Regions from separate parts of the Pseudomonas sp. H1_F01 genome, predicted to be linked through region 3. Evidence: predicted binding sites of a transcription regulator. Region 3 holds the regulator's gene; each other region holds the start of a gene.

Region 1 (10,290 bases), 1.9 Mb from region 3:
GTCGGGTAGGGATCTTTGCCACCGTTGCGACCAATTGCGATGGGCTGCACGTCACGGTTGAGGACAATGACGCCGTTGCCCTCGGCCTGCGCTGGCAGACTGAGCGTTGCGCTGGCGGCGCAGCCGATCAACAGCAGACAGGTCAAACTTCTCTCGAAAGTCCCCACGGCATCGATTCCTTCTTCGGTGGGCTGGCCCTGGTCCAGCGTTGCGAAGTGGGGCAGAGCAGGTGTCGTGCCGAGTTTTGAAATACCTTTAAATTCAATGAGTTGTATTTTTCGACGGTATGCCGGGTGGAAGGGGTGTTTCAGCGCTGAGACACGGCACAGGGTGACTAACCGGTCACTTACTGTTCCAGGCCTCTGAATCCAGGCTTTTGGGCGGGTGTTTCAGAAACTTGACAGTCTTGATGGCAATTTGATGAAGCGGCGTTGGATCCGGGTTTGGAGCGACTGCGCTGTTTCAAGAATGGAACAGATCACCCCGCGATCAGGCTTGAAGCAGCTGGCTAACGACGGCGAACACTTGCTGTTGGCGTTGCGCCCAATCGCCTTCAATGACCTGGAACGGTTGCCGGTGTCCGCTCAGCCAAGCCTCGATCGCTTCAAAAAACGCCAGCCGTTCAGCCAGTTCAGGTTGGCAACGCAAGCCGTCGCCGGTCCATTCGACCTGCTCGGGGCTCAGCAGCAGGTGCAGGTCATAATGGCGGGCCAGCAGGGCCGGTTCGAGCCAGTCCGGGCAGTCGCCGAACAGGGTTTGGCTCCAGAGGATGTTGCTCAACAGGTGAGTATCGAGGATCAACAGCGCCGGACGGCGGGCACGCGCTTCATCTTCCCAGGCCAGTTGGCCGGAGGCGATGTCGGTGATGTCGGCCAGGCAGGTATCGCGTTGGGTCTGCTCCATGAAATGGCGCACGTACTCATCCACCCGCACGCCACCAAAGTGTTCCTGCAATTGCGCCGCCAGCCAACTCTTGCCGCTGGATTCCGGGCCGGTCAGCACCACTACCTTCATGCGCGCAGGGCCGGATCGGCGCGCCATTCCCGCCAGCCTTGCACGGCCAGCAGGGTGAACAGGGCGTAGAGCGCCGCTGTCAGGTGCAAGCCCTTGTAGATGAACAGGCCGACGAAGATCACGTCCAGGACGATCCACAGCGGCCAGCATTGCACGCGTTTTTGCGCCATCCACCACTGGGCCACGAGGCTGAAACCGGTGAGCGCGGCATCGAGCCAGGGCTGGGCGGCATCGGTCCAGTGGGCCATGGCGGCGCCCAACAGCAGGCTGCCTGCCGCACCGATAGCCAGGCCGAACAGCACTGACGACCCGCCGAGGCGGCTGACCTGGCGTCCATCATGATTGTGCCCGGCGCGGGTCCATTGCCACCAACCGTAGAGTTGCAGCACCGCGTAGACAACCTGCAGCAGCATGTCCGAGTACAACTTCACCTCGAAAAAAATCCAGCTGTACAGCAACACCATGACCAGGCCGATCGGCCAGCACCAGGGGTTCTGTTTGACGGTCAACCAGACGGCGATCACGCCGAGGGCTGCGGCAAACAGTTCAAGCCCGGACATGGCGGTTCCTTGGGGAAATGGAAGAGGGCGGCGATTGTAAACGCTATGGCGTGGACAGCTCCAATACCAATGTTGAATGTACCGTCGCTATCGCGAGCAAGGGATTACGATCGTTCCCACGCTCCTGCGTGGGAATGTCGCCAGGGACGCTCTGCGTTCCGCTTCTGGAATGTGACGCAGAGCGTCACGGGATGCATTCCCACGCGGAGCGTGGGAACGATCAAATCAAACCGCATTCGCGAGCAGGCTCGCTCCCACAGGGGTGGTCTACCGATCTTCAGACCCGGAACTGCGTGAGCAACCCGTTCAACTGTTCACTCAACGCCTTGAGACGGGTGCTTGCCTGGCTGGATTGTTCGGCGGCCATGGCGGTGCTGTGGGACAGGCCGGCGGCCTGGGTGACGTTCTGGTTGATGTCTTCCACCACATGGGCCTGTTGCAGGGTGGCGCTGGCGATGGAGGCGTTCAGGCTGTTGAGATTGCGCAGGGCCTGGCCGATGGCGTTGAGGCTGGCACCGGCCAGGCCGGCTTGTTCAATCGTCAGTTGCGAGGCACGGCTGCTGTCGCTGATGACTTTCACGGCAGCTTCGGAATGGCTTTGCAGGCGCTCGATCATCGCCTGGATCTCTGCAGTGGACTTCTGCGTACGCTGGGCCAGCAGCCGCACTTCATCGGCGACCACCGCAAAGCCCCGGCCTTGTTCGCCGGCACGGGCGGCTTCGATCGCGGCGTTGAGAGCCAGCAGGTTGGTCTGCTCGGCAATGGAGCGAATCACCTCCAGCACGCTGCCAATCTGGGTGCTTTCACTCGCCAGGGTGCGGATCACTTCCACTGCCTGGTCGATGGTCTGGGACAGGCGGTCGATCTGCTGCAAGCTGCCATCGATGTTGACCTGGCCTTGCTGGGCCTGGGATTCGGCGTCGCGCATCTCACTGGCCGCGTGCTCGGCGTTCTTGGCCACGTCCTGCACGCCATAGGTGACTTCATTGATCGCGGTCGCTACCAGTTCCATTTGTTGCGACTGCTGCTGGCTGCGTTCCTGAGCCTGCGCCGCGTCGTTGCCCAATTCGCTGGAAGATTGCCCCAGCGCACTGGCCGAAGCTTGCAGTTGGGTCACCACTTGCCGCAGCTTGGCGGTAAAGGCGTTGAAATGCCGCGCCAGTTGCGTGACTTCGTCCTGGCCGTGGGTGTCGAGGGTGCGGGTCAGGTCGCTCTCGCCGCTGGCGATGTTGGCCATGGCGTTGACCGTTTCCTGCAACGGGCCGACGATGCTGCGCACGATCAGGGTCAACAGCAGGCCCATGAGCAGGGTGATGATCAAACCGACCACCGAGGCCTTGATTACCTGGGATTGGAACTCGGCCTGGACGTCATCCACGTACACGCCTGAGCCGATGATCCAGCCCCAGGGTTCGAACAGTTGGACGTAGGAGGTCTTGCCCACCGGGGCCTCGGCGCCCGGTTTCGGCCAGAGGTAGTTGATCATGCCGGCGCCCTTGGACTTGGCGATGGCAACCATCTCGTTGAACAGCGCATAGCCGTTCGGGTCGCGGATGGCCGAGAGGTTCTGGCCTTCAAGCTTCGGGTTGGCCGGGTGCATGATCATGACCGGCGTCAGGTCGTTGATCCAGAAATAGTCACTCTGGTTATAGCGTAGGCCACGCACGGCGCTGAGGGCCTGCTTTTGCGCGGCGTCACGGGTCAGGGTACCGGCCGCTTCCAGGCCTTGGTAGTAAGTCAGCACGCCGCTGGCGGTCTGTACCACATGCTGGGTTTTCTGCACCTTGGCTTGGTAGAGGTCGGTGTGGATCTGTTTAAGCATCAAGGCGCCGAGCGTGAACAACATCACGATGGCCACGACCAGGATGAGCCACAAGCGTCGGCTGATCGACACACTGCGCAAGCTATTCATACGCTGTCACTCCGGTTTTTTATTCTTGTCATATCGACGGCCGGCACTGTAGCGCCCGGCCGCTATCGGTAATTGACCTGAGTCACAACGCGGCAGCGTTATCAGGGCTTGTCTGATAGGATTTCGGCCCCGCAGCGCAAAACCTGAGCCGGTTCTCATTTTTCATTGGTTTTTTTTGAAAGGTCGCGGTTATCGTGCACCCGCTGCGGGGGTACCTGCATGACACTTGAATATTGATAAGACCTGCATGAACAGCGTCTTTTTTGGGGGATGAATGGATTTGTGGACTGCCTTTTCGGCATTGATTCTTGGCGTAGTGGAAGGCTTGACGGAGTTTCTGCCGATTTCCAGCACCGGGCACCAGATCATTGTCGCCGACTTGCTTGAGTTCGGTGGCGAGCGCGCGATGGCGTTCAACATTATCATCCAGCTCGGCGCGATCCTGGCGGTGGTCTGGGAGTTCCGCCGCAAGATCTTCGACGTGGTGCTGGGCCTGCCGACACAACCCAGCGCCCGCCGCTTTACCGCCAACCTGCTGATCGCCTTCCTGCCCGCCGTGGTCTTGGGCGTGCTGTTAGCCGACTGGATCCACCACTACCTGTTCAACCCGATCACGGTGGCCACCGCGTTGGTGGTGGGCGGCCTGGTGATGCTCTGGGCCGAGAAGCGCCAGCACCAGGTGCACGCTGAAACTGTGGACGAGATATCCTGGAAGGACGCGCTGAAGGTCGGCCTGGCCCAATGCATTGCGATGATCCCAGGCACCTCCCGTTCCGGTGCGACCATCATCGGTGGCCTGCTGTTCGGGCTGTCGCGTAAAACCGCTACCGAGTTTTCGTTCTTCCTGGCGATGCCGACCATGGTCGGCGCGGCAGTCTACTCGGGCTACAAATACCGTGAGTTGTTCGTCCCGACGGATTTCCCGGTGTTCGCCATTGGCTTCGTCACGGCGTTCATTTTCGCCATGATTGCGGTCAAGGGCCTGCTGCGATTCATCGCCAGCCACAGCTACGCCGTGTTCGCCTGGTATCGAATCGCCTTCGGCCTGTTGATCCTGGCAACCTGGCAGTTCGGCTGGGTAGACTGGACCGCTGCCAAGCCATGAACGAATCAGGCAGCCGCAAACGCGCCGGGCGCAATGCTGAAGGCAGCGTGCAGCACCTGCGGCTCAAACTGATGGTGTTTGCGCTGCTCTGTGCCTTGCCGTTGTTCGGTTCGCTCCTGTTCGGGCTGCGGGCGGTGTCGTGGGTGCCGATGGTGGCTTACGGCGTCGTCAGCGTGGTGGCGTTCCTGCTGTACTGGAGCGACAAGCGCAAGGCGCGCGCCGACACCTGGCGCACCCCGGAGAACGTGCTGCATGCGGTGGAGCTGGCCGGCGGTTGGCCCGGAGCCTTGCTGGCCCAGCAGCTGTTTCGCCACAAGACCCGCAAAGTATCGTTTCAGGTCGTGTTCTGGTTCATCGTGCTGCTGCACCAGGTGTTCTGGATCGACCAATTGTTCCTGGGCAGCTATCTGTTCTGAATGGCTAGAGCAACAAGCCCACCTGCGTGCGCTTGGGCAATTTGCTGACCACCAATTGGTGTGAGCGTTGCAGCAGACCACGCAGCTCTTCGGCACCCAGCGGGTAGGGCACCTGCATGATGACCCACTGGGCCCGCGCCAGGTAAGGCGCGGGATGAATGCCCGGCCGGTCGCAATGGCCCAGGAACAGATCCTTGTCGACCTTGAACGCCAGCGAGTCGCCTCGCAGGCCCTGCAGGGCGAACATCTTGTTCCCGGCAATGGAAAATACCCGTACGCCACCCCATTTGTAGTCCTCCCTGGCGCCGGGCAGGCCCAGGCAAAACTGCGCGACATCCTCTTCGCTCAACCTCATATCGTTCTATCTCCACAGCCCTCGAAGGCTTCCACCAAATGATCGATCCATGCACGCACCGCTGGCAGCATGCCGCGCCGATGCGGGTAGACCGCCTGGAGCCAGCCATCGGGCGATGACCATCCAGGCAAGAGTTCCACCAGTGTGCCGTCCTGCAATTCCTGCTCGCAATACATGCTCGGCAATAAAGTGAAGCCCAGGCCGGCGAGGGTACAGGCGCGGCGCACAATGAAGTCGTCAATGCCCAGGCGGGCTTCCAGGCCCAGTTCCACACGCTGCCCATCTGCGCTGACCAGGCGCAGGTGCACCTGGCGATCGGCTTCCAATGCCCCCAGCACCGGCAACTGTTTGAGGTCATCCGGGGTTTCGATCCGCCGTCCTTCGACAAAGGCCGGGCTGGCAACCATCATCAGCCGCGCCTGGCGCAGGCGCCGGGTCATCAGCAAGGGATCCTCGTCCCCCAGGTCGCGCACGCGCAACGCCACATCGATGCCTTCACCGATCAAGTCCACCCGCCGGTTGAGCAGGGTCATATCCAGTTGCACCAAAGGGTATTTCACCAGGAAGGTTTCGATCACTACCGGCAGAAACTGGTGGGCCAGCCCCACCGGGCTCGACACCCGCAATCGGCCACGGGGTTCGCTGGACATGCTCGCCACCGCTTCGTCGGCCATCTCGGCCTCCAGCAACATGGCCTGGCAATGGCGCAGATAACGTTCGCCGACCGCGGTCAATTTCAATTGGCGGGTGGTGCGCTGGAGCAACCGGGCGCCGAGGCGTTCTTCCAGCTCGGCGATGCGCCGCGACAGTCGTGACTTGGGAATGCCCAGCAACCGTCCGGCCGCCGCGAAACCGCCGGCTTCGACGACTTTGGCGAAGTAGTACAAGTCATTGAGGTCTTGCATGTTGAACTCGATTGTCCTGTCAGTAGGACAAACTATCGCATTTGTGCTGACTTATCGATCATTGGCTTCATCGATAGGATTGTCGCCAATTGATCGCCCGGTTGCGGTCCTCACTTGGAGAGCACTGACATGAAACTGCTGCACATCGATTCGAGCATCCTCGGCGACAACTCCGCTTCCCGCCAATTGAGCCGTGAAGTGGTTGAAGCCTGGAAAGCCGCCGAGCCAGGCATCACGGTGACTTATCGCGACCTGGCCGCTGACGCCATCAGCCATTTTTCCGCCCAGACCTTGATCGCCGCTGGCACCAGCGCCGAGTTGCGCGACGCGGCCCTGAAGCACGAAGCTGACCTTAGCGCCGAGACGATGGCAGAATTCCAGGCGGCGGATGCGCTGGTCATCGCTGCGCCGATGTACAACTTCAGCATTCCGACTCAACTCAAGGCCTGGATCGACCGCATTGCCGTCGCTGGCCAGACGTTCCGCTACACCGAAGCCGGCTTCGAAGGCCTGTGCGGTGGCAAGAAACTGGTGATCGTCTCCACGGCGGGTGGCTTGCATGCCGGCCAACCTAGTGGCGCGGGTCATGAAGATTACCTGAAAGTGATGTTCGGCTTCCTTGGTATCACCGACATCGAATTCGTTCGTGCGGAAGGGCTGGCCAAGGGCGACGACATGCGCAATAAGGGCATGAACGAAGCCCAGGCGCAGATCGGCGAACAGTTCGCCGCCGCGTAAGGCTTGCGTAAAGGCTCCAAAGCTATTGGGGCAACCTTCGTAAAACCCTGTATTCTCGTCGTCATTGGATGGCCGGGATGCAGGGTTTTGCTGCATTCGGCGCCGGGTTTTATGGCGCAGGTTATGCACGGCCAAGACGGCGAGCGACGGGGCCTTCCCGTGCGCTGGTGAAGGTGGAAGATTCGATGACGCGTTTTGGTGCAGCGCTGCTGCTTTGCTTGTTTGCCAGTCTCGGTTCAGTGCAGGCCGCACCGGGGCCGCATCCGCATTGGAGCGCCGGTTTCCATGAGCTGAGCTTTCTCGATCCGCTGGATCAGCAGCCGATGCACGCCATCGCCTTTTATCCGTCCACCGACCGGGAACAGTCCAGCCTGCTGGGTGGCTACCAGATCGATGCCGCGCCAGACGCCCAGATCGCCATCGGCCGCTTTCCGCTGCTGATGCTGTCCCATGGCAATACCGGTACGCCGCTGGCCCTGCATGACCTGGCCACCTCCCTGGCACGCAAGGGGTTTGTCGTGGTGGCAGTGATTCACCCCGGCGACAACGCCCAGGATCACAGCCGGCTTGGCACCCTGAGCAACCTGTACGGGCGGCCGATCCAGATTTCCGAAGCCATCACCGCCACGCTCAATGACCCGATGCTCTCGCCGTTCGTCAACGCCGGGCAGGTCGGGGTGATCGGCTATTCGGCCGGCGGCGAAACCGCGTTGATCCTGTCCGGTGCGACGCCGGACCTCAATCGTCTGCGCCGCTACTGCGTGGAGCGACCGGATGACCGAGACGCCTGCAATACCCAAGGCGAACTGATCGTTGACCGCGATGACCTGCAACCAGTGGCTGATCCCAGGGTCAGGGCATTGTTGTTGATGGCGCCATTGAGCCTGAAGTTTGGCCGTCATACCCTGGCCGATGTCCACGTGCCGGTGCTGCTGTACAGCGGCGATGGCGACAAACTCGTGGCCTTCGACAAGAATGCCGCCGCGCTGGCCCGCAAGCTGCCCACTGCACCGGACTTCAAGACCCTGGCCGGCGCGGGGCATTTTGTTTTCCTGGCACCGTGCACCGACGAACAGATCGCCGCGATGCCGGCGCTGTGCACGGATGCTGACGGTGTCGATCGCAAGGACATCCACCGCACCATGATCTCCGAGGCCAGCCGTTTCTTCGGCGAGGCCTTGGGCAAGCCAACCCGGGCGGGGATGAGGACGGCTGATCAATAAGCTGTTCACTTAAGCGTTCCCGGAGATTCTGATCTTCTGTTCCGAGGGGCATGGTTTTTACGTAAGGATGGTGTGTATATCCATTTCTGCGGTAACGGCGGCTTAGGGTTCCGCCCTGACGGCGGGTCACTTTTGAGAAGCCCGGAAGCCGGCCCAGTCAAAAGTAACCAAAACGCTTCTGCCCCACCACTCGGTGCCTCGCTTAGGCTCGGCATGCCTTCGTTCAGCCAGCGTGGTTAACGGGGCGCCGAGATCAACGTCCAACGCGAGGCGGCCTAACAGCCGACCTGGTTCTGGGTGATCGCGTTTCTCCTGTGGGAGCGGGCTTGCTCGCGATGGCGGTGGCTCAGCTACATAGATGCTGGACGTGTCGCGCTCTTGCTTTGCTTTGGATTTTGATCTCGACGCCCCGTTAACCACGCTGGCCGAACGCAGGCATTGTGGAGTGGGCACCTCGGCATGGATGCCGAGGTAGCCGCGCTGGGCCATGGATGGCCCTTCGCGGCGGGCCCACGGAGCAATGCCGGAGTGAGGGCACACCGAGCCTAGGCGAGGTGCCGAGTGGTGGGGCAAAGCGTTTTTGGTTACTTTTGGCGCTCTTCCAAAAGTGACCCGCTGTCAGAGCGGAACCCTAAGCCGCCGTTACCTAAATAACGGATATACACACAAGAACAAGTAAATACCGGACCTTCAGTATTACGATCAATAAGGTGCGCTTACGGCTCGGCGACGCAGCAGCAGAGTCAGACCCAGCCCGGTAAGGGACAACAAGGCAGCACAGAAGAAGATCGACGAATAGCCCAGGTTCAACGCCACCGCCCCCATCAGCGGACCGGCAATCGCCAGCGCCAGGTCAAAGAACACCGCATAGGCGCTCAAGCCGGCCCCCCGGCTGGTATTAGGCACTTGCTTGATGGCCTCCACCCCCAGCGCCGGGTATACCAACGATAGCCCGAAACCAGCCAGCCCGGCACCGACCAGGGCGAACGCGGTGGACGGCGCCAGCCACAGCAATACCAGCCCAAGGGTTTCGATGCTCATGCAGGCAATGGCCGAGTTGAAACCCCCGAAACGGGCGATGCTGGAAATGAACAACAACCGCGCCAGGATGAAGCAGACACCGAAGACTGTCAGGCACCAGGCCGCGCCGGTCCAGCCGCGACTGATATAGAACAGCGTGATGAATGTGGTGAGCGTGCCGTAGCCGATCGACGCCAGGCTCAGGCCCGCCCCGAACGGCGCAATGCGTCCAAACACCGCCCAGAAAGGCAAGCGCTCGCCGCGAATGACCGGCACCGACGGCTTGTTACGAATGATCAACAGCGCCGCCCCGGCCAGCAGCGACAAGGCGACGCCCAGGCTGGCGAACCCCAGCTCACCGACCATCACCACGCCCAGCGGAGCGCCGATGGCGATGGCTCCGTACGAAGCGATGCCGTTCCAGGAAATCGAGCGGGCGGTGTGCTCCACACCCACCTGGCCCATGCACCAACTGATGGTGCCCACGCCAATCAGCCCTTGGGCCACGCCGAGCAGCAAGCGCCCAACAATCAGAATCAACAGGCTGGGCAGGGGAAAGCTTTGCAGCAAGGTCGAGAGCAGAGTCAGTACGCCGCTGAGCACAATCCCCGACAGCCCATAGACGATTGCCCGCTTGGTGCCGACGCTGTCCGACAGCCGCCCGGCCATGGGGCGGCTGAGCAGGGTCGCCAAGTACTGTGAACCGATGGTCAACCCGGCCACCACCGCGCTGAAGCCCAGTTGTTCGTGGACATAACCCGGCAGCACGGCAATGGGCAGGCCGATGCAGAGGAAGGCGATGAAGGTGTAGAAAACGATGGAGACGATCTGCAGGGTGACCGACAGGGAGCTGGAGGCAGGTGAGGGCGTGGGCATAGGGCTCGTTCGCGGGCAGCGGTAAGAGAGCCTCATCATGGCGCGAGGAGGGGATAAAAGAAAGCAGGCTAACTAAATGTGCTTGGGGAGCCGGATGTTCAGTTTCAATTGAGGTTGTATGCACCGGCCCCTTCGCGAGCAAGCCCGCTCCCACAAGGGATTGGGC
Region 2 (10,290 bases), 1.4 Mb from region 3:
TTGCCACGGCAAGATGGGCGCCCTGCCTGTCCTCGCCTGAACCGATCGTCAACTACAAGAGATAGCGCCATGAAATTTTCCCTGTTCGTACACATGGAGCGCTGGGACGAAAGCATCAGCCATCGCCAGTTGTTCGAAGACCTGAGCGAGCTGACCCTGTTGGCCGAGGCCGGCGGTTTCAGCACCGTGTGGATCGGCGAACACCACGCCATGGAATACACCATTTCGCCAAGCCCGATGCCGCTGCTGGCGTACCTGGCCGGCAAGACCACCACCATCCACCTGGGCGCTGGCACCATCATCGCGCCGTTCTGGCACCCGCTGCGGGTGGCCGGCGAATGCGCACTGCTGGACGTGATCAGCAATGGCCGCATGGAAGTCGGCCTGGCCCGGGGCGCCTATCAGGTGGAGTTCGACCGCATGGCCGGCGGCATGCCGGCTTCCTCCGGAGGCCAGGCCCTGCGGGAGATGGTCCCGGTGGTGCGCGCCCTGTGGCAAGGCGATTACGCCCATGACGGCGAGATCTGGAAATTCCCAACCTCCACCAGCGTACCCAAGCCAATCCGCAAACCTCATCCGCCGATGTGGATCGCCGCCCGCGACCCGGACTCCCACAACTTCGCCGTCGCCAACGGCTGCAACGTGATGGTCACGCCGTTGATGAAGGGCGATGAGGAAGTCCTGGACCTGAAGAACAAGTTCCAGGCCGCCCTGGACAACAACCCCGACGTGCCGCGCCCGCAATTGATGGTGCTGCGCCACACCCACGTGCATGCGGTGGATGATCCCGAAGGCTGGAAGGTCGGCGCCCAGGCGATCTCGAAGTTCTATCGCACCTTCGATGCCTGGTTCGGCAACAAACAAGTGCCGGTCAACGGTTTTCTCGCGCCAAGCCCGGAAGAAAAATTCGCCGAGCGCCCGGAGTTCCAACTGGAGAACATCCGCAAGAACACCATGATCGGCACCCCGCAGGAAATCATCGAGCGGATCAAGTATTACCAGGAACTGGGGGTGGATGAGTTCAGCTTCTGGTGCGACAACAGCCTGCCCCATGCCGAGAAGAAAAAATCCCTGGAGCTGTTTATCCAGCAGGTGGTGCCAGCGTTTCGGTGATCAGTGACATCGCTATCGCGAGCAGGCTCGCTCCCACATAGGTTCCACGGCGTACGCAATATTTGTGTGCACCGACGGCCCTGTGGGAGCGAGCTTGCTCGCGATGGCCATCCAATTGAAACATATGTGTCAAATGTGACAATTCCCCCCACTACCCCGCCGCCGCCCCGCAAACTGCTATCAACGGCTCGCAAAGCCACATAATTTACCGCGCAATTTGTTTAAGGATGATGCGCGTGGGAGTTTATCGGTTGCTGCTGGCCATGCTGGTAGCGGTTTCTCATATGGGCATGACGTTCATGGGTTTTAACCCCGGCGTCGTTGCCGTGGTGTCCTTTCTGATCATCAGCGGCTTCGTGATGACCTCGCTGATCGAAAGGACCTACAACACCCCGGGCCAGATCGGCCTGTTCTACATGGATCGATTGCTCAGGCTGTACCCACAGTTTCTGGTGTACTTCGTCCTGTCCTGCGCGGTGATACATTTCCTTCTGCCGGGAACGCCCCAGGCAGCCGCCCTGACCCTCGAAAACATCGCCACCAGCCTGCCGATCGTGCCGTTGGGTTTCTACATGTTTGGCATCACCGTGCCCGAGATCCTGCCACCCGCTTGGTCCCTCGGCCTGGAAATGTGCTTTTACCTGCTGATCCCGTTCCTGATTCTCTACAAGACGCGGGGTATAGCCTTTGCGCTGTCCGTGACGGTGTTCATGGTCGCCTCGCTGGGCTACCTCGACACCGACATCTACGGCTACCGCCTGCTGCCGGGCGTGCTGTTCATTTTCCTTTGCGGCAGCTACCTGTATCGGGCCCAGGCCAAGGGGCTGTGGATCGCGTTCGTTACCGGATTCGTCGCAGCATTGATGTTTCTCGCCATTGTTGTGGGGATCATTCCGCGTCGGCCGTTCAACGCCGAGGTGACCCTGGGCATTGCTCTGGGCCTGCCAGCGGTTTTTCTGCTCAGCAGGTTGAAGCATCACCGGCTCGATGAGTTCCTGGGAAATATCAGCTACGGCGTGTTCCTCAACCATTTTGTGGTGATGTACGTGTTGCGGGCATTCTGGCCGGTGGAGTACAGCATCCTGATCATCACGGCGGTGCTGGTGCTGTCGTTCGCGATGAGTGGTGTTTCGTACTATGCGGTCGAGCGACCGGCGCTGAAGCTTCGTCATGCGCTCAGGGCGGGCGTTAAATACGGTACCACGCAGGCTCCCGTTGGCAGCACGGCGGCTTAGCCTCTGACTGCCATACAAAAATGCCCGGAACGCAGGTCCCGGGCATTTTGTGTTTCAGCGCAGCCGAATCAGAACGTCACGCTGGCGCTCAGCTTGGCAGTACGCGGCTCACCGACATTGACTTGCAGTTGGCTGCCGGTGGACGACGGGTAATACTGCTTGTCGAACAGGTTGTCGACGTTCAGTTGCAGCGACGTCTTGTGCCCCAGTACCGGCGACTCCCAGCGCAGGAAGGCGTCGGCGACGGTGTAGCTGCTCAGCCAGAAATCGTTGGCCGCGTTAGCCGCACGCTCGCCGACGTAACGCGCACCGGCACCGGCGTGCCAGGCACCGAATTCGGCCGGGACGTTCAAGTGGTGCGACAAGTACAGGCTGGCGGTGTGCTTGGGCGCATCGGACAGGCGGTGACCTTCGTTTTTCGGGTCATCGAGGATTTCAGTGTGGGTATAAGCATAAGTCCCGATCAAATCCCAACGTTCCGCCAGACGACCGGTGATGTCGAGTTCGAGGCCTTGGGAGCCGACCTTGCCCGCGGCTTCTGCCAGCGTTACGCCGTTGACCGTAGAGGACGTCACGACGTTTTTCTTCTCGATATCGAACAGCGCAAGGTTGATGTTCAGGCCCGGCAGCGGATCGTACTTGGCGCCAATTTCGTAGCTACGACCCTCCTCCGGCTTGAAGGTACTGAGGTTGTCGTCCACGGTGTCGTTAGGCTTGAACGAACGACTGTAGTTGCCATACAGCGACAGCTCCCCGGTGGCTTTATAGACCAGGCCCAGGAACGGGACGAAGGCATCGCCGTTGTCGTCGCGGACCGGCACCCTGGTGACCAACCCTTGCTTGGCGAACTGATCGTAATGCTGGTAGCGACCACCGAAGACCAGGATCCAACGATCATTCAGGTGCCAGTTGTCCTTAAGGTAGACCGAGCTGGAAGTCAGCTGATTGCTCAGATTGCTTTGGGTCGGGCTGATGACGCTGGGCTCTCCCAGGCCGCCGTACACCGGCGCAGAGATATCGAAGCCCCCCCGCACTGCCCCACGGTAGGTCTTGCCACGGTATTGGTCCGACACCTGATTATCAGCACCGATCAACACGTCATGGCGCTGGCCGAACAGCTCCTGTTTACCGATGAAGTCCCAGCTGGCGTAACGGGTTTCGTCATCGTAATGAGCGCCGTTGGCGGCTCGCTGAAAAACGCCGGTTTTCGACAGACTTGGCTGCGCAATCGAAAGGCTATACCGATCATTGTTCCAGCCATAGGTCACGCGAGTTTTCCAATCCTCGCTCAACTCATACTCAAACCGCGCCGTCGCCGTTTCGCGAATCCCCACGCTCTTGGCCCACGGCTCATCCAGACGCTTGTCGTAATCGATATCGGCCGGATGCCCATTGGTGAACACCGTCCCACGATCAAACGGATTGGAATATTCGTTGTACTCATAGCTGAGATTCAACGAAGCCCGCTCCCCCGTCCAAGCCAGGGACGGCGCCACCAGGGTGCTCTCGTTGACCCCGTAGTTGCGCCAGTAGTCCTCGTGGCCGCGCTCGGCGATCAGGCGATAAGCCAGGCCGGTGTCGCCCAGCGGCCCAGTGGTGTCCAGGGCCATGGTGCCGCCGCCTTCGCTATAGGCCGAGCCGCTCAACGTGGTGCTTTGGGTGTACTCCGGTTTCTTGCTGATGACGTTGACCAGGCCGCCTGGCTCAAGCGCGCCATACAGCATCGAGGCCGGGCCCTTGAGCACTTCGACCCGTTCGGTGGTAGCGCTGAAGTTGTGCCCCAGGTTCGAGCGCACGCCGTCGCGCAGGATCGAGCCATCGTCGTTGGTGCCAAACCCGCGCTTGACCAGCGAGTCTCGCGAACCGCCCAAGGTGTTGCCCTGGCTGACGCCGCTGACGAACTTCATCGCGTCGCTCAGCGAGCGCACCTGATAGTCGGCCAGGGTCTGCTGGGTCACCACGTTGATCGATTGCGCTTCTTCCTTGATCGGTACATCGCTCTTGCTCGCCGTGCTGGCTTGCGACGTCGTATAGCCCTCTTCCTGAGTGACGCGACTGCCCTGGATGGCCGTGGCCGGCAGTTCGAGAGCGTCCTGCGCCCACAACGGGCTGGCAATGAAGCAGCAGGACAGCGTTGGCAACACACACTTGATAAAGACGTTGCGATTAGCGAGGGGGGTGGAACGTTTCAAGACGCGCACTCATAGAAGGGACGTTAATGAGAGCAAATATACTTTGAGAATCATTCCCAGTAAATCTTTTGTATCAAATGCTGATCGTCCCCAAACCCCCGTGGGAGCGAGCTTGCTCGCGATAGCGGCGGTACATCCAACATCAATGCAACAGACCCACCGCCATCGCGAGCAAGCTCGCGCCCACGGATTTCGCGAACGGTGATATCAAATCGCCCCACCGCCCTAAAGCTTTGGCGTGCGCGGTCGAATGTATTCCATTGAGAGATTTTTTTGCCCAGGAGCAGCGGCATGCAGACGTTAAAGGCCTTGTACGAGTCTATCGAGATGCAGTTTTTCGATACCCTCACCAAAAAACTGTCGAGCCTTTTCCTGTTGGTGCTGGTCAGTGGCTTGCTGTACTGGGTGGCCCTCAGCGCTCGCGCCGAGATCGTGCTGCAGTTGCGCGACGCACAGTTGGACGGCGCCTTGCTGGGGCAGATCGAAGGCCGGCTCGACAGCCTCACCCATGCCCTGCTCTTCGGTGCGTTCCTGACGCTGGGCATGATCAGCTTCATGGTCTGGTATTTCCGCCATCTCATCGTGCGCCCCGTCACCGCCATGACCAAGGCCCTGGAAGAGATCGCCAACGGCGAAGGTGACCTGTCCAAGGACCTGCCGCTGGTGACTCACGACGAGATCCGCGTGCTGGCCGGCACTTGCAACCGTTTCCTGGCCAAGCAGCGGGAGATCATCAGCAACGTCCAGGCACTGACCGTGCACATCGCCGTCGAATCGGCCCGCTCGTTGAAGAACATCAGCGATTCCAGCGACAGTGCCACCCACCAGGCCCGCTTCGCCAAGGAGGTGATGGACCAGAGCAACACCGCCGTGGGCCGCATCGAAGAAGTCTCGCGCCAGACCCAGGGCATCTCCAGCACCACCGCCCAGAACCTGAGCATGGCCCGCGACTCCTACGCCGAGCTGCTGGAAGTGACCGGCAACATCAGCGAAATCTCCAACAGCCTCGGTGAATTTGCCACGCTGGTGAGCGCCTTGAACCAGCGTTCCTCAAGCATCAAGTCGATTGTCGGGTTGATCCAACAGATTTCTGCCCAGACCAACCTGCTGGCCCTCAATGCCGCCATCGAAGCCGCCCGGGCCGGCGAAAGCGGCCGTGGCTTCGCGGTGGTCGCCGATGAAGTGCGGACCCTGGCACAAAACGTCAGCCGGGCCACCGATGACATCTCACGCAACATCGACGCCATGCTCGATGAAGTCAGCTCCACCCACGAACAGACCACCCAGATCAGCCACAGCGCCCGGGAAACCCAGAAAGTGGTGGAACGCGCCTCCGGTCATTTTGAAAGCATGATCGGTGATTTCGAATCCACCAACGGCAAGCTGGCGGACATCGCGACCCATATCCAGCAGTTCGCCGACAGCAACACGGGGATCAACGACCGGGTCACCCAGATTCACGCCGACAGTCAGTTGATCGACCAGCGCATGCAGCATTCGGCGACGGCCACCCGCGACCTGTCCGGCGTGGCCGAAAAGGTCCAGGCGCTGTTGGGTCGCTTCGTGCTCGGCCACGGCAAGCTGGATGCCGCCATCACCCGGGCCAGTCAGTGCCGCGACACGCTCCAGGTTCGCCTGGAGGCGCTGCAAAGTGAAGGCCTGAATCTGTTCGATCAGAATTACCAACCGATTCCCGGCACCGACCCCAAGCAGTACATGGCCAGCTACACCGAACGCTTTGCCCAGGTTTGCCAGGAAGAATGCGACAAACTCACCCGCAGCACGCCGGGTGGCAAGGTTTCGTTCATTGTCGACAGCAAGGGCTACTGCCCGGTGAACAACAGCTGGGTCTCCAAGCCGCCAACCGGCGACCGGGTGGTGGATTTGCCGGTGTGCCGCAACAAGCGAATCTTCAACGACCCGATCGGCCTGCGCGCGGCGGGCAACGTCCAGCGTTTCCTGCTGCAGACCTACCTGCGCGATACCGGGGAAATCATGACCGAGATCGACGTACCGTTCTTCTTCGGCGGCCGTCATTGGGGCAACTTGCGGGTGGGCTTCGATGCGGCGGTGTTGTTGGCGGAGTGATGAAGCGCTCGCACGACTCCTGAGATCCTCCCAAAGGGGATCTGTGGTGTATGCACATCTTGAGACCACCCCAAAAACAACTGTGGGAGCGAGCCTGCTCGCGAAGGCGGTGGGTCAGTCAACATCAATGCTGCTGATCCACCGCCTTCGCGAGCAAGCCCGCTCCCACATGGGGTTCGAGGCTACCTCAACTCAACAGCACTTGGGCCCACCCTTGCCACCGTAACGGGCCTCCTGGCGTTCGCGAAAGAACGCCTCGTAGTCCATCAACGGTTTGTCCGGGTGCTTGGTTTGCATGTGCTCGACGTAGTTGTCGTAGTCGGGCATTCCGACCATCAGGCGGGCGGCCTGACCGAGGTATTTACCCAGGCGACTCAAGTCATTGAACATCGTTGCAATCCCCTATCAAGCGTCCGGCAAGGCCTGGAATGGCGCTTCCTTGTCCGTGCGTTCCTTGGTGCCCCAGGCGGCGATACCGACCTTGAGCGCGTAGAACAGGATGCTGAAGACCACGAACAGGAACAAGGCCGTCAGCGTCGCGTTGGTGTAGGCGTTGAACACCACGTGCTGCATCTGCTCGATGCTCTTGGCCGGGGCCAGGACCTGGCCGGCGGCCAGGGCATCGTTGTATTTGCGCGCCAGGGCCAAAAAGCCGATCGCCGGGTTGGCGTCGAACAGCTTGATCAGGCCCGCGGTGGTGGTGCAGATCAGCAGCCAGACCGCCGGCAGCATGGTCACCCAGACGTAGCGCTGGCGCTTCATCTTGATCAGGACCACGGTGGCGAGCATCAGGGCGATACCGGCCAGCATCTGATTGGAGATGCCGAACAGCGGCCACAAGGTGTTGATGCCGCCCAGCGGATCGATCACGCCCTGGTACAGCAGGTAACCCCACATCGCTACGCAACCGGCGGTGGCGATCAGGTTGGCCGGCCAGGATTCGGTGCGCTTGAGCGAAGGCACGAACGAACCCAGCAAGTCCTGCAGCATGAACCGCCCGGCACGGGTGCCGGCGTCCACCGCGGTGAGGATGAACAGCGCTTCGAACAGGATCGCGAAGTGGTACCAGAACGCCATGGTGTTCTCACCCGGCAGCACCGAGTGCAGGATCTGCGCGATCCCGACCGCCAGGGTCGGCGCACCGCCGGCACGGGCCAGCACAGTGGTCTCGCCGATGTCCTTGGCCACCGCTTGCAGCGCCTCGGGGGTGATTGCAAAACCCCAGCTGCTGACGGTCTGGGCCACGGCCACCACGTCACCGCCGACGATCGCCGCCGGGCTGTTCATGGCGAAGTACACGCCCGGCTCGATGACCGAAGCCGCGACCATGGCCATGATCGCCACGAAGGACTCCATCAGCATGCCGCCGTAACCGATGTAGCGGGCGTTGGTTTCGTTATCCAAGAGCTTGGGCGTGGTGCCCGAGGAGATCAGCGCGTGGAAGCCCGAGACCGCGCCGCAGGCGATGGTGATGAACAGGAACGGGAACAGGCCGCCCTTCCATACCGGCCCGGTACCATCGGTGAACTGGGTCAGCGCCGGCATTTTCAGCTCGGGCATGGTGACCAGGATGCCGATCGCCAGGGCAACGATGGTGCCGATCTTGAGGAAGGTCGACAGGTAGTCCCGCGGCGCCAGGATCAGCCACACCGGCAGCACCGCCGCGACAAAACCGTAGCCGATCAGCATCCAGGTAATCTGGATCCCGGTGAAGGAAAAGGCCTTGGCCCAGACCGGATCGGCAGCGATCTGCCCGCCCAGCCAGATCGAGCCCAGCAGCAACAGCACGCCGATGAGCGAGATTTCACCGATGCGGCCCGGGCGGATGTAGCGCATGTAGATGCCCATGAACATCGCGATCGGGATGGTCGCCATCACCGTGAAGATGCCCCACGGGCTCTCGGCCAGGGCCTTGACCACGATCAGCGCCAGCACCGCGAGGATGATGATCATGATCAGGAAGCAGCCGAACAGCGCGATGGTGCCGGGGATGCGGCCCATTTCCTCACGGACCATGTCACCCAGGGAACGCCCGTTGCGGCGGGTGGACAGGAACAGGACCATGAAGTCCTGCACCGCACCGGCCAACACCACGCCGGCGATCAGCCAGAGCGTACCGGGCAGGTAGCCCATCTGCGCCGCCAGCACCGGCCCGACCAGCGGCCCCGCACCGGCAATGGCCGCGAAGTGGTGGCCGAAAAGAATGTGTTTGTTGGTCGGGACGTAGTCCAGGCCATCGTTGTTGAGCACGGCGGGAGTAGCCCGGCGCGCATCGAGTTGCATCACGTTGTTGGCGATGAAGAGGCTGTAGTAGCGGTAGGCGACCAGATAGATGGCCACGGCTGCGACGACGATCCAGAGGGCGTTGATGGGTTCGCCGCGGCGCAAGGCCACGACACTCAACGCACAGGCTCCCAGAACAGCCACGGCAAACCAGGCGAGGTGTTTAACCAGACGGGTTGTCATTGCGTGTCTCCTGCCGATATCCAGTGGATTGCGGCGATTGTTTTTATAGTGTGCCCCGGCTATTCGGAGCCGGCCCAATATCCCTGCAATGGGTCAATAAATAAATCCGTAGTACTACGTAGAACCCCAACTTCTGTGGGAGCAAGGCTGCCCGCGATAGAGTCAATACGGTCTTTCATAAACCGCGGCGCCTGCATCGCGAGCAAGCTTTGCTGCCACATGTCTTGCGCCACAGGTTTTATGCCTCATCCATGGGTTTGGCATATGATGCCGCCATTCGCCTCCCCGCCGAGTCCGGACAGGAGTACAGATGCTGCTCAAACACAAAATCGTCGCCCTCGGGATTTTGCCGCTGGTCCTGGCCATCGCGGTCATCTGCGCCCTGGTGATCTCGCTCAATCGCCAGTTGGGCGATCAACAGGCGCAACTGATCGAAGACAGCATCCTGGCGAGCAAACGCGCGGAGCTGAAGAACTATGTCGAGATGGCGCAGAGCCTGATCGCCCCGCTGTATGACAACGGTCGGGGAGACGAGCGCGCACAGCAGCAGGTCCTGGAAGAACTGCGCAAGCTCAGCTTCGGCATCAACGGTTACTTTTTCGTGTACGACCGCCAGGGCCGCAGCCTCATGCATGCCCGCCAGTCGGAACTGGTGGGGCAATACCTCTGGGACATGAAGGACCCCCACGGCCTGCCGGTCATCCAGGCATTGCTCAAGAGTGCCGAGTCAGGCGAAGGGTTCCAGCGTTATGCCTGGAACAAACCCTCCTCCGGCCAGGTGACCGACAAGCTGGCCTATGTCGTGATGCTCGATCAATGGGGCTGGATGCTCGGCACCGGGATTTACCTGGAGGACGTCGAACGCGCCACCCAGCAAGCCCGCGACGAAGTTGCCCACGGCATCCACAGCACCATGCAAGCCATCGCCGCGATCGCCTTGGTGGCGGTCCTGCTGGTATTTGCCGGCGGCATGACCCTCAACGTCAGCGAACATCGCCTGGCCGACAAAAAGCTGCAGCGGCTGAATCAGCGCATCGTCAGCTTGCAGGAAGAGGAACGCTCGCGGGTTTCTCGCGAGCTGCACGACGGCATCAGCCAACTGCTGGTGTCGATAAAATTCCAGTTCGAACTGGCCAGCCATGTGTTGGAGAACGGCCAGGAGAATGGCCTGGGCATCCTCAAGAACGCGACCGATC
Region 3 (10,290 bases):
CTGGGAAATCGCTGGCAAGTTGGGCTGGGTCCTGGGCGCGGCGATGGTGCTGGTATTGCCGGCGATCACCGCGTTGCTGGTGGTCAACATTGCGTTTGGCGTGATGACTCGCGCGGCGCCGCAATTGAATATCTTTTCCATTGGCTTCCCGATGACCCTCGTGCTGGGCATGGTGATCTTCTGGGTCAGCCTGGGGGATATCCTCAACCAGTATCAGCCGCTGGCTGTTCAGGCCTTGCAGCTGCTACGTGACATGGCGCAGGCGCGCTGAACCATGGCCGAGAGCGAGAGTGGTCAGGACAAGACAGAAGACCCCACGGAAAAGCGCTTGCGCGAGTCCCGGGAAAAGGGCGAGATCGCCCGCTCCAAAGAACTCAACACGCTGGCTGTGATGCTGGCCGGGGCGGGTGGGTTGCTGATTTATGGCGGCGGTTTGGCCCTGGACCTGCTGGAAATCATGCGCCTGAATTTCTCCCTGCCCCGTGAGGTGCTGCTGAGTCCTGGCGCCATGGCGCAGTATCTTTTGCATTCTGGCAAGATCGCGATCATTTCGTTGCAACCGATCCTGATTTTTTTGCTGCTGGCAGCCTGTCTAGGGCCGATTTCCTTGGGGGGGTGGCTGTTTTCCGGCAAGACCATGGCTCCGAAATTCAGCCGGATGAACCCTGCGGCGGGCCTCAAGCGGATGTTTTCCACCACAGCGGTGATGGAGCTACTGAAGGCGCTTGGGAAATTCCTGCTAGTACTGTTCGTCGCGCTCACGGTGCTGCAAGCCGATATCGACGACCTGCTGCGCATTGCCCATGAGCCCCTTGAGCAAGCCATTATCCACAGCGTGCAATTGGTCGGCTGGAGCACCTTGTGGATGGCCTGTGGCCTGATCCTGATCGCCGCTATCGACGTGCCGATCCAGCTGTATCAGAGCAAGCAGAAGCTGATGATGACCAAGCAGGAGATACGTGACGAGTACAAGGACCAAGAGGGCAAGCCGGAGGTCAAGCAGCGGATTCGCCAGTTGCAGCGCGAGGTGTCCCAGCGGCGGATGATGGCAGCGATCCCAGACGCCGATGTGGTCATCACCAACCCGACCCACTATGCCGTGGCGCTCAAGTACGACCCCGAGAAAGGCAACGCTCCCGTGTTGCTGGCCAAGGGCAGTGACTTCCTGGCACTGAAGATCCGTGAGATCGCCGTGGCCAATGAGGTGATGCTGCTCGAGTCCCCGGCGCTGGCACGGTCGATTTACTACTCCACCGAACTCGACCAGGAAATCCCCGGCGGCCTGTACCTGGCCGTGGCCCAGGTGCTGGCCTACGTCTACCAGATCCGCCAGCACCGCGCCGGCAAGGGCAAACGCCCCGAACCGCTCAAGGACCTGCCGATCCCGCCGGATTTGCGGCGTGATTCCTGAGTCGGCTCCCACAGGTCAGCGTCCCTTCAACCCCTCTATTTCAGCCTCCGACAAAAGTTGGAAGGCTTCTTGCAATACCCCGTCTGCGCCCCCTCCGGGCGTCAAAAGTTTGCTTCACAGGAACGGGGATTATTGGTGGATCGCTCTCAGTTACTCAGCACCGCGCGCAGCAATGTAGCCGACCTCAGCCGGGGCAATCTGGGCGTGCCGGTGTTGCTGATGGTCATGCTCGCCATGATGATGCTGCCGGTGCCGCCGTTCCTGCTGGACGTGTTCTTCACGTTCAACATCGCCCTGTCGATCGTCGTGCTGCTGGTGTGCGTCTACGCCCTGCGGCCGTTGGACTTTGCGGTGTTCCCGACCATTCTGCTGGTGGCGACGCTCATGCGTCTGGCGCTCAACGTGGCATCCACCCGGGTGGTCATGCTCCATGGCCAGGAGGGGCACGCCGCCGCCGGTAAAGTGATCCAGGCCTTTGGCGAGGTGGTGATCGGCGGCAACTACGTGGTCGGTATCGTGGTCTTCGCCATCTTGATGATCATCAACTTCGTTGTGGTGACCAAGGGCGCCGGGCGGATTTCCGAGGTGAGCGCGCGTTTCACCCTCGATGCGATGCCCGGCAAGCAAATGGCGATCGACGCCGATCTCAACGCTGGCCTGATCGACCAGAGCCAGGCCAAGCTGCGTCGCCTGGAAGTGGCCCAGGAAGCCGAGTTCTACGGTTCCATGGACGGTGCCAGCAAATTCGTGCGCGGTGACGCCATCGCCGGCCTGCTGATTCTGTTCATCAACCTGATCGGCGGCATGGCCGTCGGTATCTTCCAGCACAACATGACGTTCGGCGACGCTGGCAAGGTTTACGCCTTGTTGACCATCGGTGACGGTTTGGTGGCGCAATTGCCATCACTGTTGTTATCCACAGCTGCTGCGATCATGGTGACCCGCGCTTCGGGCTCCGAAGACATGGGCAAGCAGATCGGCCGGCAAATGTTCGCCTCGCCCAAGGCCCTGGCGGTTGCCGCCGGCCTGATGGCAGTCATGGGCCTGGTGCCGGGCATGCCGCACTTTTCCTTCCTGAGCATGGCTGCCCTGGCTGGCGGCGGTGCCTACCTGTTCTGGAAGAAGCAGAACGTGCAGAAAGTCCAGGCCCTGCAAGAGGTCAAGCGCCAGCAGGAGCTGCTGCCGTCGCCGGCCCGTGCCATGGAAACCAAGGAACTGGGCTGGGATGACGTGACGCCAATCGACATGATCGGCCTGGAAGTCGGTTACCGCTTGATTCCATTGGTCGACCGCAACCAGGGTGGTCAGTTGCTGGCGCGGATCAAGGGGGTGCGCAAGAAGCTGTCCCAGGACCTGGGCTTCCTGATGCCGACCGTGCATATCCGCGATAACCTCGACCTGGCGCCGAGCGCCTATCGCCTGACGTTGATGGGGGTGATCCTGGCCGAAGCCGAGATCTACCCCGACCGCGAGCTGGCGATCAACCCCGGGCAGGTCTACGGCTCCCTCAGTGGCATCACCGCCAAGGATCCGGCTTTCGGCCTGGAAGCGGTGTGGATCGAAATCAGCCAGCGGGCCCAGGCCCAGTCCCTCGGCTATACCGTGGTGGACGCCAGTACGGTGGTGGCGACCCACTTGAACCAGATCCTGTACAAGCATTCCAGCGAGCTGATTGGCCACGAAGAAGTCCAGCAACTCCTGCAAGTACTGGCCAAAGGCTCGCCGAAGCTGGCCGAAGAGCTGGTGCCGGGCGTGATTTCGTTGTCGCAGTTGCTCAAGGTGCTGCAGGCGCTGTTGGCCGAACAGGTGCCCGTGCGCGACATACGCAGTATTGCCGAGGCTATCGCCAACAACGCCTCCAAGAGTCAAGATACCGCCGCCCTGGTGGCTGCGGTTCGGGTCGGCGTGTCCCGCGCAATCGTCCAAAGCATTGTAGGCACTGAGTCTGAGCTGCCTGTGATCACGTTGGAGCCAAGGTTGGAACAGATATTGCTCAATAGTCTGCAGAAGGCAGGACAAGGCTCGGAAGAGGGTGTCCTGCTGGAGCCAAGCATGGCCGAGAAGCTGCAGCGTTCGCTGATCGAAGCAGCCCAGCGGCAAGAGATGCAAGGCCAACCGGTGATCCTGCTGGTGGCCGGCCCGATTCGCGCGATGCTCTCGCGATTCGGGCGCCTCGCGGTCCCGGGGTTGCATGTGCTGGCGTACCAGGAAATACCGGACAACAAGCAAGTGACCATCGTTGCGACAGTAGGGCCCAACGGCTGAGGTAGTGGTTTATGCAAGTGAAGCGTTTTTTCGCCGCCGACATGCGTCAGGCCATGAAACTGGTTCGTGACGAGCTGGGCGCTGAAGCAGCCATCATTGGCAACCGTCGTATCGCCGGCGGTGTCGAGCTGACGGCGGCCCTGGATTACAAACTGTCTGCGCTGGCCCCGCGGGTTCCGAACATGGAACTCGAAGATGAGCTGCGCAAGACTCAATCGCGCATCGCCAGCGCCCAGGCCGAGTTGAGCCTGCGCAGCAGTGAAGGCGAGGCCGCGGCAGGCACCAATCGTCAATTGTTCGCCGGTCAGCCGCTGACGGCCGGCCTGCCGTTGACGGCTGCCGAACCGCTGATCGAGCAGGCCCACGCCGAACCGCGTCGTCCTGAGCCGGCGCCCGCGGCGCCTGCCCGGGGTGTCGATCCGCGCGCCCTGGACTCGATGCGCTTTGAACTCAACAGCCTGCGCGAGCTGATGGAAGTCCAGCTCGGCTCCCTGGCCTGGAACCAGCTGCAAGGCAGCCGTCCAGCCCAGGCCAACCTGTGGCGTCGCCTGCAACGCATCGGCCTGTCCGGCCCGTTGTCCCGGGACCTGCTGGCGCTGATCAATGGTATCGAAGAGCCTCGCCAGGCCTGGCGCATGTTGCTGGCGCACCTGGCGCGGATGATCGCGACCCCGGAAGTCGAGCCGCTGGAAGAAGGCGGGGTAATTGCCATGGTCGGTCCTGCCGGCATGGGCAAGACCACCACCCTGGCCAAGCTCGCCGCCCGTTATGTACTCAAGTACGGCGCCCAGAGCATTGCCCTGGTGAGCATGGACAGTTTCCGCATCGGTGCCCAGGAGCAACTCAAGACCCTCGGCCGGATCCTCAATGTGTCGGTGACCCATGTGGATCCGGGCCAGTCCCTGGCCCAGGCGCTGGAGCCGCTGCTGCGCAAACGCGTCGTGCTGATCGATACCGCAGGCCTGCAAGCCAGCGATCCAGCCCTGCGCATGCAGCTCGAAAGCCTGGCCGGACGCGGTATCAAGTCAAAAAATTATCTCGTGTTGGCAACCACCAGCCAGAAACAGGTTCTAACCGCCGCATACCACAGCTACAAACGCTGCGGGCTGGCCGGCTGCATCCTGACTAAGCTGGACGAAACGGCAAGCCTGGGCGAGGTGTTGAGCCTGGCGATCGGTCATGAATTACCGGTGGCCTACCTGACCGACGGGCCGCGGATCCCGGATGATTTGCATCTGCCGCGCCGTCATCAACTGGTCAGTCGTGCCGTGAGTGTGCAAATGCAGGAAGAACCCAGCGAAGAAGCCATGGCTGATATGTTCGCTGATATCTACCACAGCCCGACCAAGCAGGTCGGCTGAGGTAATCATGAATATTTTTTGTACCTACATCGATGGTCTGCCATGCATTGTTCCGTATGCGAACGCGCAGCCAGTAATGTGGCCTCCGTCTAAGTAAGACAAGGTAAAGAACGAACATGGGCAGCATGCATCCCGTACAGGTGATCGCGGTGACCGGCGGCAAAGGTGGCGTCGGGAAGACTAACGTGTCAGTGAACTTGTCCCTGGCTCTGGCAGAGCTTGGCCGACGGGTCATGCTGCTGGACGCCGACCTGGGCCTGGCGAACGTCGACGTGTTGTTGGGGCTTACACCCAAACGCACGCTGGCGGACGTGATTGAAGGGCGCTGTGAGCTGCGTGACGTGTTGTTGCAGGGGCCGGGCGGGATTCGCATCGTGCCGGCTGCCTCAGGCACCCAGAGCATGGTTCACCTGACCCCGGCCCAGCACGCGGGCCTGATCCAGGCTTTCAGCGACATCGGCGACAACCTCGATGTGCTGGTGATCGACACCGCAGCCGGTATCGGTGACTCGGTCGTCAGTTTCGTCCGCGCGGCCCAGGAAGTGCTGCTGGTGGTCTGCGACGAACCGACGTCCATCACCGACGCCTATGCCCTGATCAAGTTGCTTAACCGCGACTATGGCATGAACCGCTTCCGCGTCCTGGCCAACATGGCCCAGAGCCCGCAGGAAGGACGCAACCTGTTCGCCAAGTTGACAAAGGTCACGGATCGCTTCCTGGACGTCGCCCTACAATACGTCGGCGCAGTGCCTTACGACGAAAGCGTACGCAAGGCCGTCCAGAAGCAACGTGCCGTTTATGAAGCCTTTCCACGCTCCAAATGCGCGCTGGCGTTCAAGGCCATCGCCCAGAAGGTCGATACCTGGCCACTGCCGGCCAACCCTCGCGGGCATCTGGAATTTTTCGTCGAGCGTCTTGTGCAACAAACAGCAGGGCCCGTGCTATGACAGCCAGCGGTTACAACCATCTCTATAAAAAATCGGCACGGGACGCCCAATACGAATTGATCGAGCGTTACGCGCCACTGGTCAAGCGTATCGCCTATCACTTGCTGGCGCGGTTGCCGGCCAGTGTCCAGGTTGAAGACTTGATCCAGGCGGGCATGATCGGCCTGCTCGAAGTGTCGAACAAATACGACGCGAGCAAGGGCGCGAGTTTCGAGACGTATGCCGGTATTCGCATTCGCGGTGCCATGCTCGATGAAGTCCGCAAGGGCGATTGGGCGCCGCGTTCGGTACACCGCAATACCCGCATGGTCAGTGATGCAATTCGGGCAATTGAAGCTAAAACCGGGCGTGACGCTAAAGATCACGAGGTTGCGGCCGAACTCCAGTTGAGTCTCGACGATTATTACGGGATTTTGAACGATACCTTGGGCAGCCGCCTGTTCAGTTTCGACGACCTGTTGCAGGACGGCGAACATGAAGGGCTGCACGAGGATAACGCGAGTGCTCACATGGAGCCGTCGCGTGACCTGGAAGATGAACGTTTCCAGAGCGCGCTGGCGGAAGCGATTGCCAATTTGCCGGAGCGTGAGCGGCTGGTCTTGGCGCTGTACTACGACGAAGAGCTGAACCTCAAGGAAATCGGTGAGGTCCTGGGGGTCAGCGAATCGCGGGTCAGCCAGTTACACAGCCAGTGCGCGGCCCGTTTGCGGGGGCGTTTGGGGGAGTGGCGAGCGCGTTGACAGGCAGTGTGGGGACACTGCGAACGAGGCTGGCCTGGCAGGTGCTGTGCCAGTCTCCATCCGTGGTGCTCCAGACCGTTGTCGAGTGTTGTGCCGGATTGATTGAAATGGCGCGTCCAGGTGCTGGGCGCGTTTAAGACTGCTTGGAGGTCGAATTGGACAAGAACATGAAAATCCTCATCGTTGATGACTTCTCAACGATGCGGCGGATCATAAAAAACCTGTTGCGTGACCTTGGGTTCACCAACACGGCCGAAGCAGATGACGGGACCACTGCGCTCCCGATGTTGCACAGTGGCAACTTCGATTTTCTGGTCACCGACTGGAACATGCCGGGCATGACCGGTATCGACCTGTTGCGCCAGGTGCGTGCCGACGAAAAACTCAAGCATCTTCCGGTGCTGATGGTCACTGCCGAAGCCAAGCGCGAGCAGATCATCGAAGCGGCCCAGGCCGGTGTAAACGGCTATGTGGTCAAACCCTTCACGGCCCAGGCGTTGAAAGAGAAGATTGAAAAAATCTTCGAACGCATCGGTTAACGGCGCCACGGGGGAGCTATGGATAACGAATCTTCAATGGGTGATTTCGAATCGACCCTGAAAAAACATGCCCGCGAACTGGTCGACAGCCTTGAAAAAGGTCGTTTTGGCGATGCGGTTCAAATGATCCATGAGCTCAACCAGACCCGTGACCGCGGTCTGTATCAGGAGGTGGGCAAGCTCACGCGTGAATTGCACAGCGCGATTGTCAATTTCCAGATCGACCCGAATATGCCGCAGGCCGAGGAAGTCTCGCAGATCACCGACGCCACCGAGCGTCTGGGTTATGTGGTCAAGCTGACCGAGGCCGCGGCCAACCGCACCATGGACCTGGTGGAAAGCGCAACGCCCCTGGTCAACGGCCTGAGCGAAGAAGCCCAGGCCTTGAGCACCGACTGGGGTCGGTTCATGCGGCGCGAAGTCGGCGCCGAAGAGTTTCGGGAGTTGGCCCGTCGGGTCGACGGTTTCCTGGCGCGCAGCAGCACCGAGAACCGCGCGGTGGCAAGCAACCTCAACGATATTCTGCTGGCTCAGGACTATCAGGACCTGACCGGCCAGGTGATCAAGCGTGTGACCCAACTGGTCACCGAAGTGGAAAGTAACCTGCTCAAACTGGTGTTGATGGCCAGCCAGGTAGACCGCTTTGCAGGCATCGAACACGACCGTGAAGCGATGCTTGCTGAAAAAGATCCACAAAAACATCTCTCTCAGGGTGAAGGTCCGCAGATTCATGCCGATAAAAGAGAAGACGTTATGTCCGGTCAGGACGATGTGGACGATTTGCTGTCCAGCCTTGGATTCTGAGTTTTAGCCCTGTTTTAGGAGCAGCCATTAATGAGCTTCGGCGCCGATGAAGAGATCCTTCAGGATTTCCTGGTTGAGGCCGGCGAGATTCTAGAGCAACTGTCCGAACAGCTGGTCGAGCTGGAAAGCCGACCAGATGATGCGGATCTGCTCAATGCAATTTTTCGCGGTTTCCACACTGTAAAAGGAGGCGCCGGCTTCCTCCAGCTCAACGAGCTAGTGGAGTGCTGTCACATTGCCGAAAACGTGTTCGACATCCTGCGCAAGGGTGAGCGTCGCGTTGATTCGGAACTGATGGACGTGGTGCTTGAAGCGCTGGATGCGGTCAACAGCATGTTCAGCGAAGTGCGTGAGCGCTCGCCGATCACCGCTGCCACGCCTGAGTTGCTCGCCGCGCTGGCACGCCTGGCGGAGCCGCAATCGGCTGATGAAGCGGCTCCGGTTGCCGAGGCAGTGGCTGAAGAGCCGGTCGCCGAAGAGTCGGGCGACATCACCGATAACGAATTTGAACAACTGCTGGATTCGCTGAACGCCGTCAAGGCCCAAGCCGAAGCGCCGGCGGCACCTGCTGCGCCGCCCGCCAATGCAACAGCTGACGCCAGTGATGAAATCACCGACGACGAGTTCGAGTCATTGCTCGACCAGCTCCATGGCAAAGGCCAGTTCGCTCCCGATGCGGTCACGCCAGCGGCGACTCCGGCTGCCCCGAAAGCGGCGGGCGACAACTCCGACATCACCGACGACGAATTCGAAGCCTTGCTCGATCAGTTGCACGGCAAGGGCACGTTTGCCGTTGACGCGCTGGATTCGGCCATCGCTTCCGCGCCGACGCCAGCCAAGCCGGCTGCCGCCGCGGCTGGCAGCGACCTGATCAGCGATCACGAATTCGAATCGCTGCTCGACGAACTGCACGGCAAAGGCAAGTTTACAGAAGTCGGGAAGGCCGCGGCTGCTCCTGCTGCCGGCACTACCGCCACTGCTGTTCCAGCAGCCAAGGCTGCGCCCAAACCCGCTGCCAAGGCACCGGAACCGAAGGCCGAACCCGCCAAGCCTGCTGCCACTGCGGCCCCGGCACCTGCCCGTGCTGCGGCGGCTGCGCCAGCGGAAAAACCGGCCAGCGAAGCCGAGACCACCGTTCGGGTCGATACCGCACGCCTGGACGAGATCATGAACATGGTCGGCGAACTGGTGCTGGTGCGTAACCGTCTGGTGCGCCTGGGCCTCAATAGCCAGGACGAAGCCATGTCCAAGGCCGTGTCGAACCTCGACGTGGTCACGGCGGACCTGCAGACCGCGGTCATGAAGACCCGGATGCAGCCGATCAAGAAAGTCTTCGGGCGCTTCCCGCGCCTGGTTCGCGACCTGGCTCGCCAGCTCAAGAAAGAAATCAACCTGGAACTGGTGGGTGAAGAGACCGACCTCGACAAGAACCTTGTCGAGGCCCTGGCCGACCCGCTGGTCCACTTGGTGCGCAACGCGGTCGACCACGGCATCGAGTCGCCGGAAGAGCGCGAAGCCTCGGGCAAGGTCCGCAGCGGCAAGGTGATCCTGGCCGCCGAGCAGGAAGGCGACCACATCCTGCTGTCGATCTCCGACGACGGCAAAGGCATGGATCCGAACGTGTTGCGATCCATCGCGGTGAAACGCGGTGTGATGGACAAGGATGCCGCCGACCGCCTGAGCGACACCGAGTGCTACAACCTGATCTTCGCCCCGGGTTTCTCGACCAAGACCGAGATTTCCGACGTGTCGGGCCGTGGCGTGGGCATGGACGTGGTGAAAACCAAGATTTCCCAGCTCAACGGTTCGATCAATATCTACTCGACCAAGGGCCAGGGCTCGAAGATCGTCATCAAGGTCCCGCTGACCCTGGCGATCATGCCGACCCTGATGGTGATGCTGGGCAACCAGGCCTTCGCCTTCCCGCTGGTCAACGTCAACGAGATCTTCCACCTCGACCTGTCGCGCACCAACGTGGTGGACGGCCAGGAAGTGGTGATCGTACGGGACAAGGCACTGCCACTGTTCTACCTCAAGCGCTGGTTGGTCAGCTCCGCTGCTCATGTGGAGCAGGGCGAGGGCCATGTGGTGATCCTTTCGGTGGGCACCCAGCGGATCGGCTTCGTCGTCGACCAGTTGGTGGGCCAGGAAGAAGTGGTCATCAAGCCGTTGGGCAAGATGCTCCAGGGCACCCCGGGCATGTCCGGCGCCACCATCACCGGC

What was found. Region 3 encodes FliA, which starts transcription of late flagellar genes. Its sites were predicted from a motif close to CTAAAGTTTNNNNNNNNNNNGCCGNTAA; they were not measured.
Region 1: the regulator FliA is predicted to act here: its motif matches at 3,607-3,634, upstream of AB4O09_RS14600 (methyl-accepting chemotaxis protein).
Region 2: the regulator FliA is predicted to act here: its motif matches at 4,766-4,793, upstream of AB4O09_RS16440 (methyl-accepting chemotaxis protein).

The regions. Positions count from the first base shown of each region.
Region 1 covers NZ_CP162823.1:3,166,019-3,176,308, forward strand. The annotation lists gene AB4O09_RS14585 (hypothetical protein) at 1-167, opposite strand, end outside; gene AB4O09_RS14590 (AAA family ATPase) at 490-1,014, opposite strand; gene pnuC (nicotinamide riboside transporter PnuC) at 1,011-1,574, opposite strand; gene AB4O09_RS14600 (methyl-accepting chemotaxis protein) at 1,852-3,486, opposite strand; gene AB4O09_RS14605 (undecaprenyl-diphosphate phosphatase) at 3,761-4,591, shown strand; gene AB4O09_RS14610 (DUF1294 domain-containing protein) at 4,588-5,007, shown strand; gene AB4O09_RS14615 (MmcQ/YjbR family DNA-binding protein) at 5,012-5,362, opposite strand; gene AB4O09_RS14620 (LysR substrate-binding domain-containing protein) at 5,359-6,267, opposite strand; gene AB4O09_RS14625 (FMN-dependent NADH-azoreductase) at 6,397-7,005, shown strand; gene AB4O09_RS14630 (alpha/beta hydrolase family protein) at 7,191-8,228, shown strand; gene AB4O09_RS14635 (MFS transporter) at 8,931-10,124, opposite strand.
Region 2 covers NZ_CP162823.1:3,588,603-3,598,892, forward strand. The annotation lists gene AB4O09_RS16420 (flavin reductase family protein) at 1-40, shown strand, start outside; gene AB4O09_RS16425 (LLM class flavin-dependent oxidoreductase) at 70-1,113, shown strand; gene AB4O09_RS16430 (acyltransferase family protein) at 1,341-2,348, shown strand; gene AB4O09_RS16435 (TonB-dependent siderophore receptor) at 2,417-4,540, opposite strand; gene AB4O09_RS16440 (methyl-accepting chemotaxis protein) at 4,832-6,628, shown strand; gene AB4O09_RS16445 (YbdD/YjiX family protein) at 6,821-7,018, opposite strand; gene AB4O09_RS16450 (carbon starvation CstA family protein) at 7,034-9,094, opposite strand; gene AB4O09_RS16455 (cache domain-containing protein) at 9,405-10,290, shown strand, end outside.
Region 3 covers NZ_CP162823.1:5,035,226-5,045,515, reverse strand. The annotation lists gene fliR (flagellar biosynthetic protein FliR) at 1-271, shown strand, start outside; gene flhB (flagellar biosynthesis protein FlhB) at 275-1,411, shown strand; gene flhA (flagellar biosynthesis protein FlhA) at 1,547-3,676, shown strand; gene flhF (flagellar biosynthesis protein FlhF) at 3,688-5,037, shown strand; gene fleN (flagellar synthesis regulator FleN) at 5,154-5,984, shown strand; gene fliA (RNA polymerase sigma factor FliA) at 5,981-6,724, shown strand; gene AB4O09_RS22695 (chemotaxis response regulator CheY) at 6,892-7,263, shown strand; gene AB4O09_RS22690 (protein phosphatase CheZ) at 7,282-8,067, shown strand; gene AB4O09_RS22685 (chemotaxis protein CheA) at 8,098-10,290, shown strand, end outside.